DNA from 4 places in the Brevibacterium sp. CSND-B09 genome. Region 4 is predicted to be linked to each of the others. Evidence: riboswitches for the same ligand, from Rfam matches in the RefSeq annotation. Region 4 holds a riboswitch; each other region holds the start of a gene.
The links. Region 4 has a riboswitch for thiamine pyrophosphate ahead of ACU4IU_RS03680 (ECF transporter S component). Riboswitches for the same ligand answer to the same signal wherever they lie in the genome.

Region 1: another riboswitch for thiamine pyrophosphate. It lies ahead of ACU4IU_RS05245 (TenA family protein); the one in region 4 lies ahead of ACU4IU_RS03680 (ECF transporter S component).
Region 2: another riboswitch for thiamine pyrophosphate. It lies ahead of ACU4IU_RS13710 (hydroxyethylthiazole kinase); the one in region 4 lies ahead of ACU4IU_RS03680 (ECF transporter S component).
Region 3: another riboswitch for thiamine pyrophosphate. It lies ahead of thiO (glycine oxidase ThiO); the one in region 4 lies ahead of ACU4IU_RS03680 (ECF transporter S component).

Annotation. Positions count from the first base shown of each region.
Region 1 is NZ_JBREGI010000001.1:1,097,841-1,101,790, reverse strand. It holds gene ACU4IU_RS05250 (phytoene desaturase family protein) at 1-690, opposite strand, end outside; gene ACU4IU_RS05245 (TenA family protein) at 745-1,431, opposite strand; TPP riboswitch at 1,426-1,532, opposite strand; gene ACU4IU_RS05240 (uridine kinase) at 1,589-2,170, opposite strand; gene ACU4IU_RS05235 (ATP-grasp domain-containing protein) at 2,278-3,303, opposite strand; gene ACU4IU_RS05230 (VOC family protein) at 3,432-3,794, shown strand; gene ACU4IU_RS05225 (MFS transporter) at 3,849-3,950, opposite strand, start outside.
Region 2 is NZ_JBREGI010000001.1:3,063,650-3,067,599, forward strand. It holds gene ACU4IU_RS13700 (ATP-binding cassette domain-containing protein) at 1-532, shown strand, start outside; gene ACU4IU_RS13705 (sugar ABC transporter permease) at 529-1,740, shown strand; TPP riboswitch at 1,892-2,025, shown strand; gene ACU4IU_RS13710 (hydroxyethylthiazole kinase) at 2,013-2,942, shown strand; gene thiE (thiamine phosphate synthase) at 2,939-3,697, shown strand; gene thiD (bifunctional hydroxymethylpyrimidine kinase/phosphomethylpyrimidine kinase) at 3,694-3,950, shown strand, end outside.
Region 3 is NZ_JBREGI010000001.1:275,637-279,586, forward strand. It holds gene ACU4IU_RS01430 (DedA family protein) at 1-19, shown strand, start outside; gene ACU4IU_RS01435 (ketopantoate reductase family protein) at 1-938, opposite strand, end outside; gene thiE (thiamine phosphate synthase) at 935-1,618, opposite strand; TPP riboswitch at 1,630-1,733, shown strand; gene thiO (glycine oxidase ThiO) at 1,723-2,880, shown strand; gene thiS (sulfur carrier protein ThiS) at 2,877-3,134, shown strand; gene ACU4IU_RS01455 (thiazole synthase) at 3,136-3,903, shown strand; gene moeB (molybdopterin-synthase adenylyltransferase MoeB) at 3,900-3,950, shown strand, end outside.
Region 4 is NZ_JBREGI010000001.1:746,469-750,418, forward strand. It holds gene ACU4IU_RS03675 (fibronectin type III domain-containing protein) at 1-1,309, opposite strand, end outside; TPP riboswitch at 1,456-1,564, shown strand; gene ACU4IU_RS03680 (ECF transporter S component) at 1,587-2,216, shown strand; gene ACU4IU_RS03685 (ABC transporter ATP-binding protein) at 2,216-3,748, shown strand; gene ACU4IU_RS03690 (energy-coupling factor transporter transmembrane component T family protein) at 3,759-3,950, shown strand, end outside.

The DNA.
Region 1 (3,950 bases), 350 kb from region 4:
GATGATCGACTGCGATCCGCCGATGGGGGAGGGCCAGCCGCCCGCGTGGGCGACGGTAGAGAGCATCGTGGCCGTGGCCGCGGTGCCCATCGCCGGCAGCCCACCGATTGCGTGCGCGGCGACGCCGGTGAACAGGGCCTGGGAGGATTCGTGGGAGAGCGGAATGTTCCACGCGGGACTGGCCTGGGACAGGAGCCGCAGGCCGAACTTCACGACGTTCGCGATGCCGGGAAGATCGCGCAGGGTCTCCGGCACAGAACGTTTGTCACCGAGGGAGAGCCAGATCGCGTCATCGACCCGGTCGAGCAGCGGAGCGAAGAAACGCCGCCATTCCGGTCCTGCCGCGCCGAGGTGGTCGACCGTCCTTTCGAGATCGTGGAAGGCCAGCGCAGCGGGTTTGCCGTCGAGGGGCTGGGCGTAGGAGATCTCGGGGGTGGTGAACTCGAGGCCGCGGGCACGCAGGTCGAAGTCGACGAAGAAGGGGCTGGCGATGGCCAGTGGGTGGACGGCCGAGCAGATGTCATGAGTGACGCCGGGGGCCAGACCGAGGTCGAGAGTGCGGGCGCCGCCGCCGATCGTCGGCTGAGCCTCGTAAACTTCGACGCTCAGCCCGGCACGGGCCATGGTGACGGCGGCGGCCATGCCGTTCGGGCCGGATCCGATGACGACTGCATCAACACCTGTGCTCATGTGGCCAGTCTAGGTCAGTGAGATGGACGGCTGCGGTGTGCGTTCCCTGGCGGCTCAGTTGTCGTACACGTTGTCGAAGAAAGCGCATTCGAGATCGACGGCGTGCCGCCACACGCGGGTCAGGGACTCGGCGGCTTCGGCGTCGCCGGAGGGGAAGACGCGTTCGAGTTCGTCGACGAGGAACTGCACCCACCCGTGAAAGGCCTCGCCTCGGTGGAGATCGATCCAGCCTCGGTGAATATGTCGCGGCGGCATGTCCTTCCGGGACTCGGCCCAGTCGAGATAGAGCCATTCGGCGACAACGAGGACGACGAGCAGCTGCGGATACGACGCCGAAGCGACTGACGAGTCCATGAGATCGCGGAACCCAACCGTCGGGGCGGTCAGCTCCGGGTGGAGATAATCGGCTGTATCGACTCCCAATTCGGCGAAGGAGTCGACGAAATAGGTGTCCTCATCGGCGACGAGCATTCCCAGCTGTCGGGCGAACCGCAGCTTCGCCTCGAGTTCATCGGCGTGGGCCACGCACGCGCCGAGCATCGACAGAAACGACTCGAAGAACTGATAGTCCTGCACCAGATAGTCGCGCATCACTGCGTCGTCGATGCTGCCGGCGAAGAGCTCCCGGACGAACCGGTGTTCGACGGCTTCCGTCCACTGCCAGCTGGTCGAACTCACCAGTGCTGATACCGCTCCGTCGGCGTCCACGGTGATCGATGTGTCGAAATCTGTGGTGGTCATTGCTTGTCCACTCCCTCCGCCGGTGCTCACCGGATCAGGTTCAAAGGGTCTGCATGCGCACTCTCAGCGCCGGTCCTTTCGGCGCTCCCCTGCAGCACTTCGACACTATCATCGGGATAAGGTGTGCTGTCAGAGCGAACGGGCCAGGGCTGGCAGATCAGGGCCGGTCGGGCCCGGACCGGCGGATCAGGGTCGGCCGTTCCAGATTGCGATTGTCGAGCACCCATGTGGCGTGTTCCCAAGGAGCGGCCTCGGCGAAGTAGAGACGTTGACCACCGACGTAGCGACGATTCGATGTGGCCTCGGGATCGGCATCGAAGGCTCCGGCAAACCGGTCGTTTCCCCGTGGGACCGAGACTTCAAACGGAACATCGACCCACACACTCGCATCCCAGAGATCCACCAGCTCGGGACGGTGGAGGAAGATTCCCTCGACCAGGAGGACGCAGTCGCTCGGCAGGCTCCGAGGTTCCGGCGCAAGCGGCCGATCTTCGTCGACGTCCCACACAGCTGGAACGATCGAGCCGCCTCGTCGAAATGGTTCGACGACGGACTCGACGAATGCTCCGTAGTCATAGGAACGGCGATAGAACGTGTCTGGCCCCTTGCCTTGGGCGTAGCGGATCGACCGAGGGTGGTGGAACCCGTCGATGCTGATGGCGGTGACCCGGCGGTCGGAATCATGACCAGGAACGTCCGCAGCGGTCTTGGCCAAATTCACGAGTTCGCGGGCGAGCATCGTCTTCCCGGCCCCATCGACCCCATCGAGGGCAATGAGCGCACGTTGTCCCGGCCGGACTGCGCGGAGCTCAGCCAGCAGGTGTCGTAGGACCGTGTCCCGGGACCTCACCGGGCTGCGGACCCGGCGAGCGGCACGGACGGTGGGGCCGCCTCGGCGAGGGTGCCGGCGATGAAATCGGCGATACGGTCCGCGGCAGGCTGACGACCTGCCGACTGTTCGGCGGACTCGACGGACGGGTTGTAGTTCGTGTTCGTGTTGATGTCGTAGACGACCTGACGGCCTTCGGCGGTCTCGATGAACTCGACGCCGGCGATCTCGATGCCGAGGTCGGCCAAGAGCGTCTCGAGCCGAGCGATGAGCGGTGTTCCGGCCGTGATCTCCTCACGGCGGGCGAATTGGGGGATCGCCTCAACGTCGGGATCAGCCCCGGCACCCGGAATCGTGCAGGCATCGGCCGGGCACAGCTCGAACGACCCACCTGAGACGTCGACGCGCACCGCATAGTGGAAGCGTCCGCCGATGAATTCGGCACGGGTGATGAACGGCTGGGCAGGCTGCACATACTCCTGGATGAGGGTGATGCCGTCGATCGGCGCATTCGCTCCACCGGGCGCGAACTCATCGGCGACCGCCTCGAGCTCGGCGTGGGAGTCGAAGCGACGCACACCGAGGCCCTTGCCGCCCTGATTGTGTTTCGTGATGAATGGGGGAGTGAAGCCGGCCGCGGCCCCGACGAGCGCCCGCGGTCCGAACGCGGCCGCGGTGCGCGGCACATCGAACCCTCGGCCGGCCAGCTCGCGATGCTGACGGACCTTGCTCACCTCGAGCTCGTAGACATCGCGACCGTTGACGACCCGGCGCCCAGCGGCCGCGAGCCAGTCGAGGACCGCACGCCCGTACTCCTTCACATGCGGATCGGTCCGGGTGTGCGCCGACGCCGACAGCCGCGACCAGAAGATCCCCTGTGGAGGCTCGGCGTCGAGATCGATCGATGCGTCGGGAAGGAGCCATTCGACATGGGCGACGCCGAGGCGGTCGAACGCATCCGTGAATGGTGCGATCCATTCCGGATTGTCGTGGATGATGTACACCGTCGGAGTGCCGCAGACGGGCAGGGCATGAGAACTCATCGCGAACCTTCATCGTGTGGAGCCGGTGCGGCCGAGAGTACGCGGAAACATCGGCGGATCTGCTCAACAATCCTACGCCCTGGTGTCCAGCCCTTCGCTGTGTCAGTGCGGCGGCGTAGACTCAGGACATGGCTATCGCAAAGCAGCCCGTTGTCGTGCTCGACGCCCCCGACGCCCGTGAACTCGCAGAGTTCTACGGCAAACTCCTGGACTGGTCGGTCACCGTCGAAGAAGACGGAACCTGGGCGGAAGTCGTCTCCAACTCCTGGCCGCCGATCTGCATCCAACAGGTCGAGGACTACCACGCACCCAGTTGGCCCGGTCAGGCCCACCCGCAGCAGATGCACCTCGACGTCATGGTCGACGACCTCGACGTCGCCGAGAAAGCCGTGCTCGAGATCGGCGCAGGCAAAGCCCCCGAGCAGCCGGGAGAGACGTTCCGAGTGTTCCTCGACCCGGCCGGTCACCCGTTCTGCCTGTGCAAGGGATGACCGGCCCCGCCCAGAGCTGATCCGGAGAGACCATCGGCTCTGAAACGCGCCGGCTCAGACCAGGTCGGCCTCCTCGTTGAGCTCCTGGGCGAGGTCCTTCGCCTCTTCCTTCGACGCCGCCGACGGAGTCGAACCCCACAGCGGACGACGATTGCT
Region 2 (3,950 bases), 2.3 Mb from region 4:
CGGAGTGGCCACAGTGTTCCAGGATCTGTCCCTGTGCGAGAACCTCGACGTGGTGGCCAACCTGTTCCTCGGACATGAGAAGACCCGCGGCGGCGTCCTCGACGAAGTGACGATGGAAGCCAAATCCTGGGAGCTGCTGCGCAGCCTCTCGGCAAAGATCCCGAGCGTGCGCGTACCGATCGCGGCCCTGTCCGGCGGTCAACGTCAGACGGTCGCGATCGCCCGGTCCCTCCTCGGCGAACCATCCTTGGTCATGCTCGATGAACCGACGGCGGCACTCGGCGTCGCCCAGACGGCCGAAGTGCTCAACCTCATCGAACGGCTCAAAGAACGCGACCTCGGCGTGCTGCTCGTCAGCCACAATATGGCCGATGTGCAGGCGGTGTGCGACCGGGTGCACGTGCTGCGGCTGGGCAAGGACGCCGGTGATTTCCCCGGTGACGAGCGCACCGATGTGCTGGTCGCCGCGATCACCGGAGCCAGCGACAATGTCGTGACCAAACGCGCCGCACGGAGGGGTGAGCGTCGATGACCCGCAATTCCTTCATCACCGATGAGCGGATCTCCTCCGAAGGCGTGATCGGCACCTTCGTCCGCCGGGTCAAAGAGGGGCAGCTGGGGTCGTTCCCGGTCATCCTCGCACTCATCGTCATCGTCATCGTATTCCAGTCGGCCGACTCGAACTTCATCTCTCCGGCCAACCTAGTCAACCTCTCCACTCAGGTCGCGTTCCTCGCGATCCTGGCTCTCGGCATCAACCTCATCCTGCTCCTCGGCGAGATCGATCTGTCTCTGGCGCAATTGGGCGGTTTGGCCGCCTCGCTGCTCGGTGTCTTGGTGGTAAGGCAAGGTGTGCCGCCGGCCTTAGCGCTGGTCATCATGCTGCTGCTCGGCCTGGTCGTCGGCGCGATTCAAGGTTGGTTCTTCGCCGTCGTCGGCATCCCGGCGTTCGTCGTCACCTTGGCCGGTCTGCTCGCGTTCACCGGTCTGACTCTGACGACATTGGGCACGCAGAAGAACCTGTCGATGTCGGACACCTTCGCCTTCGACTTCGCCAGCTTCTACTTTCCTGCGATCTGGGCCTATATCTTCGGCGCCGTCGCGATCATCGGCTTCGGCGGCGGCATCATCTATTCGAAGCTGCGCCGCCACCGGGAGGGTCTCAGCGCTCCGAGCTGGACCTCTGTGATCGTGCGGATCGTGCTGCTGGCCGCGATCGTGTTCGGGTTCCTCATCCTCGTCAATCAGGACTTCGGTCTGGCGATGCCTTTCTTCCTCATGATCGTCATTGCGATCATCATCGACCTCGTGCTGCGCAAGACCCGCTACGGTCGTTCCATCTACGCCGTCGGCGGCAAGGTCGAAGCTGCACGGCGTGCCGGCATCCGCGTGACCTGGGTGCGCATCAGCGTGTTCATGGCAGCCGGAGTGCTGGCCGCATTGTTCGGCTTCATCAAGACCGGTGTGACGACAAATGCGGGATCGACGCTGGTGAGCACGCAGGACCTGCTCAATGCGATCGCTGCAGCTGTCATCGGCGGCACCTCGCTGTTCGGCGGACGCGGAACCGCCTGGGCAGCCGTGCTCGGTGCTCTGGTCGTCGGTGCGATCAACAACGGTCTCTACCTCATCGGCTTCAACTCCGATGCGCAGCAGATCATCACCGCACTCGTCCTGCTCACCGCCGTCGTCATCGACGCGCTCAGCCGCCGCGGTCAGAGGTACGTCGGGCGCGGGTAGCGGGGCGTGAAGCTCTCTCTGCCGACCGCTCGCCATAGCGTCGAGCGCGCAATGCATAGCTTGATACAGCGACGTTGAGTCGAGCGGTCGGTGCTGAGCATCCAAGCAGAGTATGGAGTCGCCCGTGTCCGACCGGGCTGATACAGTCGGAGCCAATGACATGGGGTGCCTCATGAGGATCCGTGCGCACCAAAGAGTTGCGCGCGGAGGACACCGAGGCTGAGAGAACACCCATCGAACCTGATCTGGGCCATACTAGCGAAGGGATCGTCATGGTTGACTTCGACCTGCGTTCTGCGAATGCGCGACTGCGCGCAAGCAATCCACTCATCCAGTGCATCACGAACACCGTCGTGCAGCAGTTCAGCGCCAACGTGCTCCTGGCCATCGGCGCCTCCCCGGCAATGCTCGACCACGAAGCAGACGCCGGTCAGTTCGCCGGGATCGCCAGCGGAATCCTCGTCAACTTCGGAACCGCCTCGAACCACCAGCTGCTCGCCGCCGATGCCGCCATCGACGTCGCCAACACCGCCGGAAAACCCTGGGTCCTCGACCCCGTGAGCGTCGGCGCCGTCGACTTCCGCACCTCCCGTATCCGCCGCGCCGCCGCCGATCACCCGACCGCCATCCGCGGCAACGCCTCCGAGATCGCGGCACTCGCCGGAGTCGGACTCGGCGGTCGTGGAGTTGACTCCACCGACGAAGTCGACGCCGTCCTTCCCGCCGCCGCGAAACTGGCCAGAGAAACCGGTGCCGTCGTCGCCGTCTCCGGACCAACCGATGCCGTCGTCGCCCACATCGACGGCACTGACCACGTCGCCCGCATCTCCGGCGGACATGAGTTCATGCCGCTCGTCATCGGCACCGGCTGCTCACTCGGTGCCGTTACCGTCGCCTACCTGGCCGCCGTCCGAGCCGGACTCGCCGACCCCGACGCCGACGTCTCAGCCGTCAACGCCACTGAGCAGTCCGCGAACGGTGGGGCCGCCTCGGCGAAGTTCGAAGCCGTCGTCGCCGCCCACGCCCACTTCGCGGTCGCCGGGGAACTCGCCGCCGGCGGTGCGAAGGGTCCGGGCAGCTACTCGGTGAACTTCCTCGACGCGCTCCACACCGTCGATGGTGACCGACTCGCACAGGCGAGAATCGGCCTCGACACGCTCACTTCTGCGAATGAAACCGCCGGCGAAGGCGTCCAGGCATGACCGCCGGATCCGCCCACATCGCTGACAACCCGGCTGACGACGGCGCGACCGTGAACGACCGAGACGGCGCGACCGACCGCTTCGCCGGAATCGACACGCGCCTCTACCTCGTCACCGACTCCGCGCAGTGCGAGGCCGCCGGCCGCAGCGTCGCCGAGACTGTGCAGGCCGCCGTCGCCGGGGGAGTGGGCATCGTCCAGGTCCGCGACAAAGACATCGACGATGCAGGCTTCTACTCGCTCACCCGCCAAGTCATCGCCGCCGTCGACGCCGCCACCCGCGACACCGACCGCACGGTCCCCGTCGTCCTCAACGACCGCGTCGAGGTGGCCCGCCGCCTCATCGACGAAGGCGAGAACGTGCACATCCACGTCGGCCAAACTGACACCACCGTCGCCGAGGTGCGCGCCGCCCTGGGTGCGGAACCGCTCATCGGTCTCTCGGCCGCGAACAGCGACGAATTCGTCGCCGCCCGAGACTCCGGAGTCGTCGACCTCGTCGGCATCGGACCGGTCTTTGACACCTCTACGAAAGCAGACGCCCCCGACGGCATTGGCCCGGACCGTCTCGGGGAACTGGTGGCAGAAGCGGGCATCCCCGCGGTCGCGATCGGCGGTATCAACGCCGATCGTGCCCCTGACCTGCAGGGACGTGGGCTGATCGGGATCTGCGTGGTCTCGGCGATCTGCATGGCCGACGATCCGAAGACGGCAGCAGAGGAGCTGCTCGACGCATACGCCGGGAGTGCACAGTGACAACCCGCCCGCCGATCACCCTGTCGATCGCCGGCACCGATCCCTCTGGCGGTGCCGGAATCCATGCCGACCTCAAGACCTTCACCGCGCGGAAGACCATGGGCACGACCGTCATCACCGCCCTGGTCGCGCAGAACACGCACGGTGTGTCCCGCGTCTATCCGATCGACGTCGATTTCGTCGCCGATCAATTCGACTCCGTGCTCGGCGACCTGCCCGTCGATGCGACGAAATCGGGGATGCTCGGCAGCCG
Region 3 (3,950 bases), 470 kb from region 4:
CGCAGCTGCACAAGTGTGAGGTCGAGCAGCGGAGTCGCCACTCCCAGATCCTCCGCCTTGATCGACAGGTCGCCGAGGATGTGCTCCGTTTCGCTCGGCAGCCCTGCCGTCACATCCCGGTAGAGGGATGAGGTGAAGGCGGAACCGTCCTCGGTGAGCATCTTGATAGTCATGGCGTGGGAGGCTTCCGACACCGGGTGTCCTGCCGCAGCCGCCACGGCTTCGAGTTCATCGATGATGGCATACACGTGCGATCTGCCGCCGGCTTCCATGATCGCTCCGACCGGGGCGCGGAACAGGCAGGTGACGACTCCTGCCGCGGCGATGAAGATCCATTTCTCCCACAGCCCGTCGATGATTCCATCGACGGTCTGGAGTTTGAATCCGGGCACATCGAGCGCCTCGGAGATGCGTGTGGGCACTTCGGCGCCGTGGAGATCTCCGATGGTCATCACGGCCAGGTCGGTGAGCTGGACGACGGCTCCGTCCCTGATGGTGCCGACGATCTTGACGAACCCTCCGAGCACCTGTCCGGGGTATCTGCTCTGCAGCTTCTCGATCTGAGCCATGCCGTTGAGGAACGGAATGATCGTCGTCTGCTCGCCCACAGCCGGTCCGATATCGGCGATGACCGAGTCGAGTCCACCCGCTTTGACCGCGACGATGACGAGGTCGAAGGTTCGTGATGCGGCTGTGAGTTCCTCAGCGGTGATGACATCGACCTGATTCGTCCGATCATCACCGGGTGCAGTGAAGCGCAGTCCCTCCGCGCGGACCGTCTCCGCCCGTGCCTGCCGGAGCAGGAAAGTGACATCGCGTCCGGCCTCCTGCAGATAGGTGCCGAACGCTCCGCCGGTCGCCCCCGCCCCGGCGATGAGAATCGACAGGTCAGCGCCAGCACCGATTCCGTCGGATGCTCTGTCAGCTGCTTGGGTCATTCCAACTCCTCCTTGAGCTCCCGCGCGGCCGCAGCGGGATCCTCAGCCGAGGCTATCGCACGGACGACGACGGTACGCCTCGCGCCCGCCTGCCGGATCGCGTCCAGCCTCTCCCCGGTCGCGATACCGCCGATCGCGAACCACGGTTTGGCCGCCTCGGCGGCGGTGGCGGTCAGCAGCGCCGTCCCCACAGAGGCGCGGCCTGGCTTCGTCGGGGTCTCCCAGACCGGCCCGACACAGAAATAGTCGGTCTCCGGGTCCGCCTCGGCGGCGAGCGCCTGCTCGAGGGAATGGGTCGAGCGGCCGAGGATGACATCGGGTCCGAGCACAGCCCTGGCCTGAGCACTGGTGAGGTCGCCTTGACCGACGTGGAAGACGTCGGCGTCGGTGAGGAGCGCGACGTCGGCACGGTCATTGACGGAGAAGAGCTTGTCGTGACGAGTGGCAGCATCCTTGAGGACCTCCAAGGCCGCGATCTCGGCGCGAGCCTCGAGGCTCTTGTCCCTCAGTTGGATGATGTCGACACCCCCACGGTAGGCGGCATCGAGGAACTCGGCGAGGTCACCTTGAACGGTCCGGGCATCGGTGCACAGGTAGAGCTTCGCCTCTGCCAGTCGGGCCTCTCTCCAGGCTCTCTTCGTCTGCCGCGCTGCGGTGCGCGGTGGCATCTGTGTGGTCATGGTCATAGAGTAGAGGAGTTCGCGGGAGCCTCCCAACGAGGCTGAGAGGGCGTAAGAGCCGACCGTCAGACCTGATGCGGATCATGCCGCCGGAGGGAGAAGCTGTGAGAGTCATTGTCGTCGGCGCCGGGATCATCGGCCTGTCCACGGCCTGGTATCTGCGCCGACTCGGTGCCGAAGTCACCATCATCGATCCTGCGCCCGCCCAGGGTGCGAGCCATGCTGCCGCAGGGATGCTCGCCCCCGCCGCCGAGGTGGTCTGGGGGCAGACTCCCCTGTATCCGCTGATGCGGGCCTCCGCGCGGATGTATCCTCAGTTCTCCGCCGAGGTGACGATCGCTGCCGGCAGCGATCTCGGTTTCTCGGATGCCGGAACATTGGTGTGCGCCGGTGACCGAGCGGACCTGCAGGCTCTGCGGGAGCTGCGCGATGCACAATCGCGATCCGGTTTCGCCACCGACCTCATCACGGGCAGTGCTGCCCGCCGGATTGAGCCGTCGTTGTCGCCTGCCGTGGCCGGGGCCGTGCACATTCCAGGCGATCACTCGATCGACCCCCGTCGGATCACTGCCGCACTGCTGACTGTCCTGTCCGCTGACTCAGCGCGCTTCGTTCGGCAGCGGGCGGTAAAACTGATCAAGGACGGCGATACGACTGTGGGAGTCGCTCTGGGCGACGGCCGTCGACTGGAGGCCGATCAGGTGATCATCTGCGCCGGCAGCGCTGTGTCCGCGATCGTCGGTGCCCCGCAGCTGCCTCTGCGTGAGGTCTGGGGTGATGTTCTGCGACTGCGCGCCTCCGCGAAGGCGACTCCGCTGCTGAGCCGCACCATCCGCGGGCTGGTCAATGGTCGCCCCGTCTACCTGGTTCCTCGCCCGGACGGCGAGATCGTGCTCGGTGCCAGTTCGCGTGAGGACGGACTCTCCGGCACCCCGGCCGGGGCGATTCACCGGCTGCTCGCCGACGGGCAGCGACTGGTCCCGGGCATCCTCGACGCGGAGATCACCGATATCACCACCCGTGCCCGGCCCGGTTCTCCGGACGACCTGCCGATGATCGGCCGCATCGATCCCGGCTGCATCGTGAGCACCGGGTATTTCCGCCACGGCATCCTCTTGGCCCCGTTCGGCGGCAGGCTCGGTGCCGAGCTCGCCCTGGGCGTCGCCTCCGACTGGCCTCCTGACGGGACGCTCGAGTCCGTGTCCCCACACCGCTTCACCACAGACCACACCAGTGCCTACCCGATGAGGAGCATCTCATGACCGACCACGACCACTCGCCGACCATCGTCCTCAACGGCGCTCGCCATGAGCTGCCGGGTGCCACCTCGGCGCTCGACCTCATCGCCGACGTCACCGGACGGGAGCTGAACCCCGATGGGACACCAGCCGACGGTGGCCGCCTGGGCATCGCCCTGGCCGTCGACGGTGAAGTCATCCGTCGCGGTGCCTGGTCCGATTGCACCCTGGCCGACGGGCACACCGTCGACATCGTCACCGCTGTGCAGGGAGGTTGAGATGACCTGGACGATCGATGATGTGGAGATGTCGTCTCGCCTCGTGATGGGCACGGGAGGGGCGAGTTCCCTGAGCATTCTCGAAGACGCACTCGTGGCTTCGGGAACCGAGCTGACCACTGTGGCGATGCGCCGTTTCGACGCCGAGTCCCGCGACTCAGTGTTCACCATGCTCCAGCGTCTGGGTATTCGGGTGCTGCCGAACACCGCCGGCTGCTATACGGCCCGAGACGCCGTGCTCACCGCCCGACTGGCCCGAGAGGCGCTGGAGACGAATTGGGTGAAGCTCGAGGTCATCGCCGATGAGGACACCCTGCTGCCGGATCCCATCGAGCTCTTCGCCGCAGCCGAGGAGCTCGTCCTCGATGGGTTCACGGTCTTCGCCTACACGAACGACGATCCGGCCCTGGCGAAGCGTCTGGAGGACGCTGGTGTAGCTGTGGTGATGCCGGCCGGTGCTCCGATCGGCAGTGGGCTGGGCATCCTCAACCCTCACAACATCGAGACCATCGTCTCCCGTGCACAGGTGCCCGTCATCCTCGACGCCGGTGTCGGCACCGCCTCCGATGCCGCTCTGGCGATGGAGCTCGGGTGCACCGCGGTGCTGCTGGCCTCGGCGGTCACCCGCGCCCACGATGCTCACGCCATGGCCCGGGCGATGGCTTTGGCCGTCGAGGCCGGGCATCTGGCGGCCGGAGCCGGGAGGATTCCCAAACGACCGTTGGCATTGGCATCATCGCCGTTCGATGGAATGGTCGCAGCACGATGACCACCGTTGCCGCCACTCCTCCGTCGCTGCCTCCTCTCGTCGACCCC
Region 4 (3,950 bases):
CCCGCGTGAAGGCGGGCACGTCGTTGTGGACGCTCTTGCCTTCCCAGTCGAGGCCGGGAACGTAGTCATAGAACTTCGACCCTGATGACGAGGTCAGCGTGAGGTAGAGCGTCTGCCCGTCTTCCTTCTCTTCCTCGGCTCCCGCTTCGGAGCCCTCAACAGGCTTGCCTTCGCCGTCCATGAGGAAGGTGCGGTTATAGATGTGGTCGTGGCCGGAGACGACGAGGTCGATGTCATTGCGGGCCGCGACCGGAGGGATCGCCTTCCGCAGCCGTTTGACGTCGAGGTCGTCCCAATGGGTTGCCGTCGAATAGATCGAGTGGTGGAACCCGAGAACAGTCCAGCGTGCCTGGTCTCCGTGCTCGGCGACGACCTCGTCGATGAACTCGGCGTGGGCATCCATGTCCGGGCTGTTCGAGTTGATGTTGAGGAACAGGACCCCGTCCTCGATGAACCAGTAGTCGCCGCCGGAGGTGATGACGCCGCCACCGCCGTGATCCTGGCTGACATTGGGTCGGTTGAAGTGCTGCTCGTAGGCTTTCGAAGACACATCGTGGTTGCCGATCGTCGTCGCTTGCGGGATCGTGCGGGTCGCTTCCGGTGCCAGGTACTGCGCGTACTGCTCCTGGTTGCCGGCGGAGTTGACCTGGTCTCCCAGCGAGTAGAAGAAGCTCGGGTCGTCAGCAGTGGCCGCCGCCGAGGACAGGGTCCGGTCCCAACCGGCAGCGTCGTCGGGATCCCCGCCTCCGGCACCGACCTGGGGGTCGCCGAAGACGAGGAATTCGTCGTCTCCTCCAGCAGACCCTGTGGTGAACTGCTGCACCTCGGTGTACCCGTCCTCTTCGCTGCCGACCTGGTAGGCGTATTCGGTGTCGGGTTCCAGGTTAGTCATGCTCGCATGGTTGAAGTGACGCTTGAGGTCGGTGGCAAGGCCCGAGTCCGTGGTCTCAGCCTTGTCAGCATCGGCGGGGAGCTTTCCGCCGTCGACCTCACTAGCCGGTGCCCACCGGACCTCTCCCCCACCGGCACTCTCGCTCATCCACGAGAGGTTGCGCGCCGTGGAGTCGGCCCCAACCTGCAACACGGTATCGGTGATCGCCTCGCTCCCCGCGTCCGCCTCGGCGGGCGAATCCGTCCGGTCAGGGCTCGGAGTCTGAGCAGAGTCGGCCTTCGCGCCCTGGGTCGCGGTCGACCCTCCGGAACCGAGAGATGGTTCGGCACGCACAGGCACCGGGGCCGCCACCAGAGCGGCGAGCAGGGTGGCGGCGGACAGGGCACTGAGCGGTCTCTTCAGTCGATGCGTATTCACCCGCCCATTCCTACTGACCAGTAGTGTCCGGTTGTTCGAGGCCCATCGACGGGAATGGGAACGGGAAGTGAATCCTCGATGACCGCCCCCGGCCTCCGCGTCGCCACGGATCCCGGTCGCTGCCCCGCTCCCCTGTTGTACAGTGGTGGCTACGACAGGGGAGCGCCGTCAGGGGCGCTGAGAGTGCAGAAGAAGCTGCAGACCCTCGAACCTGATGCGGTTAGCACCGCCGAAGGAAGTCGAGACTCTTCACCCCTCCTTGAAATGAGGAGGCACAATGCCGAATACCACTACGCCGAGCACCACCCCCACCTCTTCACGCGCCTTCACCGCGGCGCCGAAATCCAAACAGTGGCGGGTGGTCGACTATGTCACCACCGCCGTTCTCGGCATTGCCGTGGGGCTTGTGTTCTGGGTGTTGGCGCTGAGCTGGAAGGTCCTCGAACTCGCCTTCCAGGCATTCCCGCCGTCGATCGGTCTCATCGCAGGACTCTGGGTGCTGGCCGGTCCGCTCGCCGGTGCCATCATCCGCAAACCCGGTGCCGCGCTCCTGTGCGAACTCATCGCCGCCATCGTCGAAGCCGTCCTCGGCTCTCACTTCGGAGCAACCGTCCTGCTCTCGGGTCTGCTGCAGGGCCTCGGTGCCGAACTCGTCTTCGCCGCCTTCGGCTACAAGCGCTTCACCCTGTGGGTCACCGCCGCATCGGGCATGCTGGCGGCTGCGTTCATGGCAGTGAGCGAGAACATCATGTACAACGCCGAATGGCAGTTCGGCTTCCAGGCGATCTACGCAGTCTGCGCGATCGTCTCCGGCCTCGTCATCTCCGGGATCGGCGCCTGGTTCGCCTACCGGGCGATCGCGGCCACGGGTGCTCTGAGCTCCTTCGCCTCCGGCCGTCTGCGCTGATGGCGCTGCCGATCACGGCCGCCGGCTTCTCGTGGTCGCACACCGACCGTGACCGGCCGGCTGTCGGTCCGCTCGATCTGCAGATCGCGGCCGGAGAGAAGGTGCTGCTGCTCGGTGCCTCCGGGGCCGGCAAATCGACGTTCCTCCACGCCGTCGCCGGTGTCCTGCCCGAGGAATCGGGTGAGGCCACCGGTGAACTCCTCGTCGGCGGTGAGAAACCGGATCCCCGCCGAGGCAGCACCGGGCTGGTCCTCCAAGATCCCGATTCTCAGGTGATCTTCTCCCGCATCGGTGATGATGTGGCGTTCGGGATGGAGAACCTCGGACTCCCGTCCGAGACAATCGACGCTCAGGTCTCCGAGTCCCTGCAGGCGCTGGGACTCGATCTGCCGCCGGAGCATCCGAGTGCCGCTCTGTCCGGTGGGCAGAAGCAGCGGCTGGCTCTGGCCGGGATCCATGCGATGGCCCCGGAGGTCATCGTCCTCGACGAACCGACGGCCAATATCGATCCCGCCTCGGCCGCCGAGGTCCGCGATGCCGTGCTCACCGTGCAGGCCGAGACACAGGCGACCATGCTCATCGTCGAACACCGGGTGGAGCTGTGGCTCGATCACGTCGATAGGGTCATCGTGCTCGGCCGCGAAGGCATTGCTGCCCAAGGTCCGCCCGCGCAGATCTTCTCCGATCCGGACCTGACCGACACACTCGTCGACTGCGGAATCTGGATGCCGCGGCACTCCCCCGACCCGCGCCGAGGCGGAACCGCAGAAATCAATAGGACGACGGGCCGCCTCGGCGAGGTTCTGCTGCGCACCCATCGGCTCAGCGTTGCTCGACCGCGCATGGCCACCCCCGCCGCGACCGACCTTGACCTGAGCCTGCGTGCCGGTCAGGCACTCGGAATCGTCGGTGCGAACGGGGCAGGCAAATCGACCACGGCCCTGACCCTGGCGGGCCTTCTGCCCGAATTCTCCGGACAGGTCCTCGCCGAGGCGCCCCTGCGGGACGGAGCCAAACGGGCCCGGCCATTCGCCTGGCCGTCGAAGCAGCTGGCGGCGCGCATCGGCATGGTCTTCCAGGAACCGGCACACCAGTTCCTCACCTCGAGCGTGGCGACCGAACTCGAGCTGGGCCCCCGACTGGCCGGATGGTCTGCCGCCGAGTCGCAGGCACGGGTGGATGAGCTTCTTGAGGGACTCGGTCTCACCGGGTTGGCGCAGGCTCATCCGCAGAGTCTCTCAGGTGGGGAGAAGCGACGCCTGTCGGTGGCAACGATGCTGGCGCCCCGGCCACGGGTGCTCATCGTCGATGAGCCGACCTTCGGTCAGGATGCGCTGACGTGGGCGGGGTTGGTGGAGATGTTCCTCGACGCCTTGGTACACGGTTCCGCGGTGGTCGCGGTCAGCCACGATCAGGCGTTCCTCGAGGCCATAGGTGCCGATGTCCTCAAGCTCGGTGGCTGCCTGAGTGCAGATCGCGATGTCGTCGACGAGTCGGAATCGCGTGTCAGGGCGGGTGATCGCGGTGAGTGAGAGTCTCGATGTGCGTTCTCGCCCCTCCCCTGAGGTCGCCGTACAGGATCCGGGACAGCTCATCCCCGTGGTGCGTTCCACCGCTTTGGCTCGGTGCAATCCGCTGACGAAGATCGCAGTGGCCCTCATCCTCATGGTCGGGGCGCTGCTGAGCATTGATCTCATCTCTGCCGGGGTGGTGCTGCTCGCGGCAGTGCTGGCG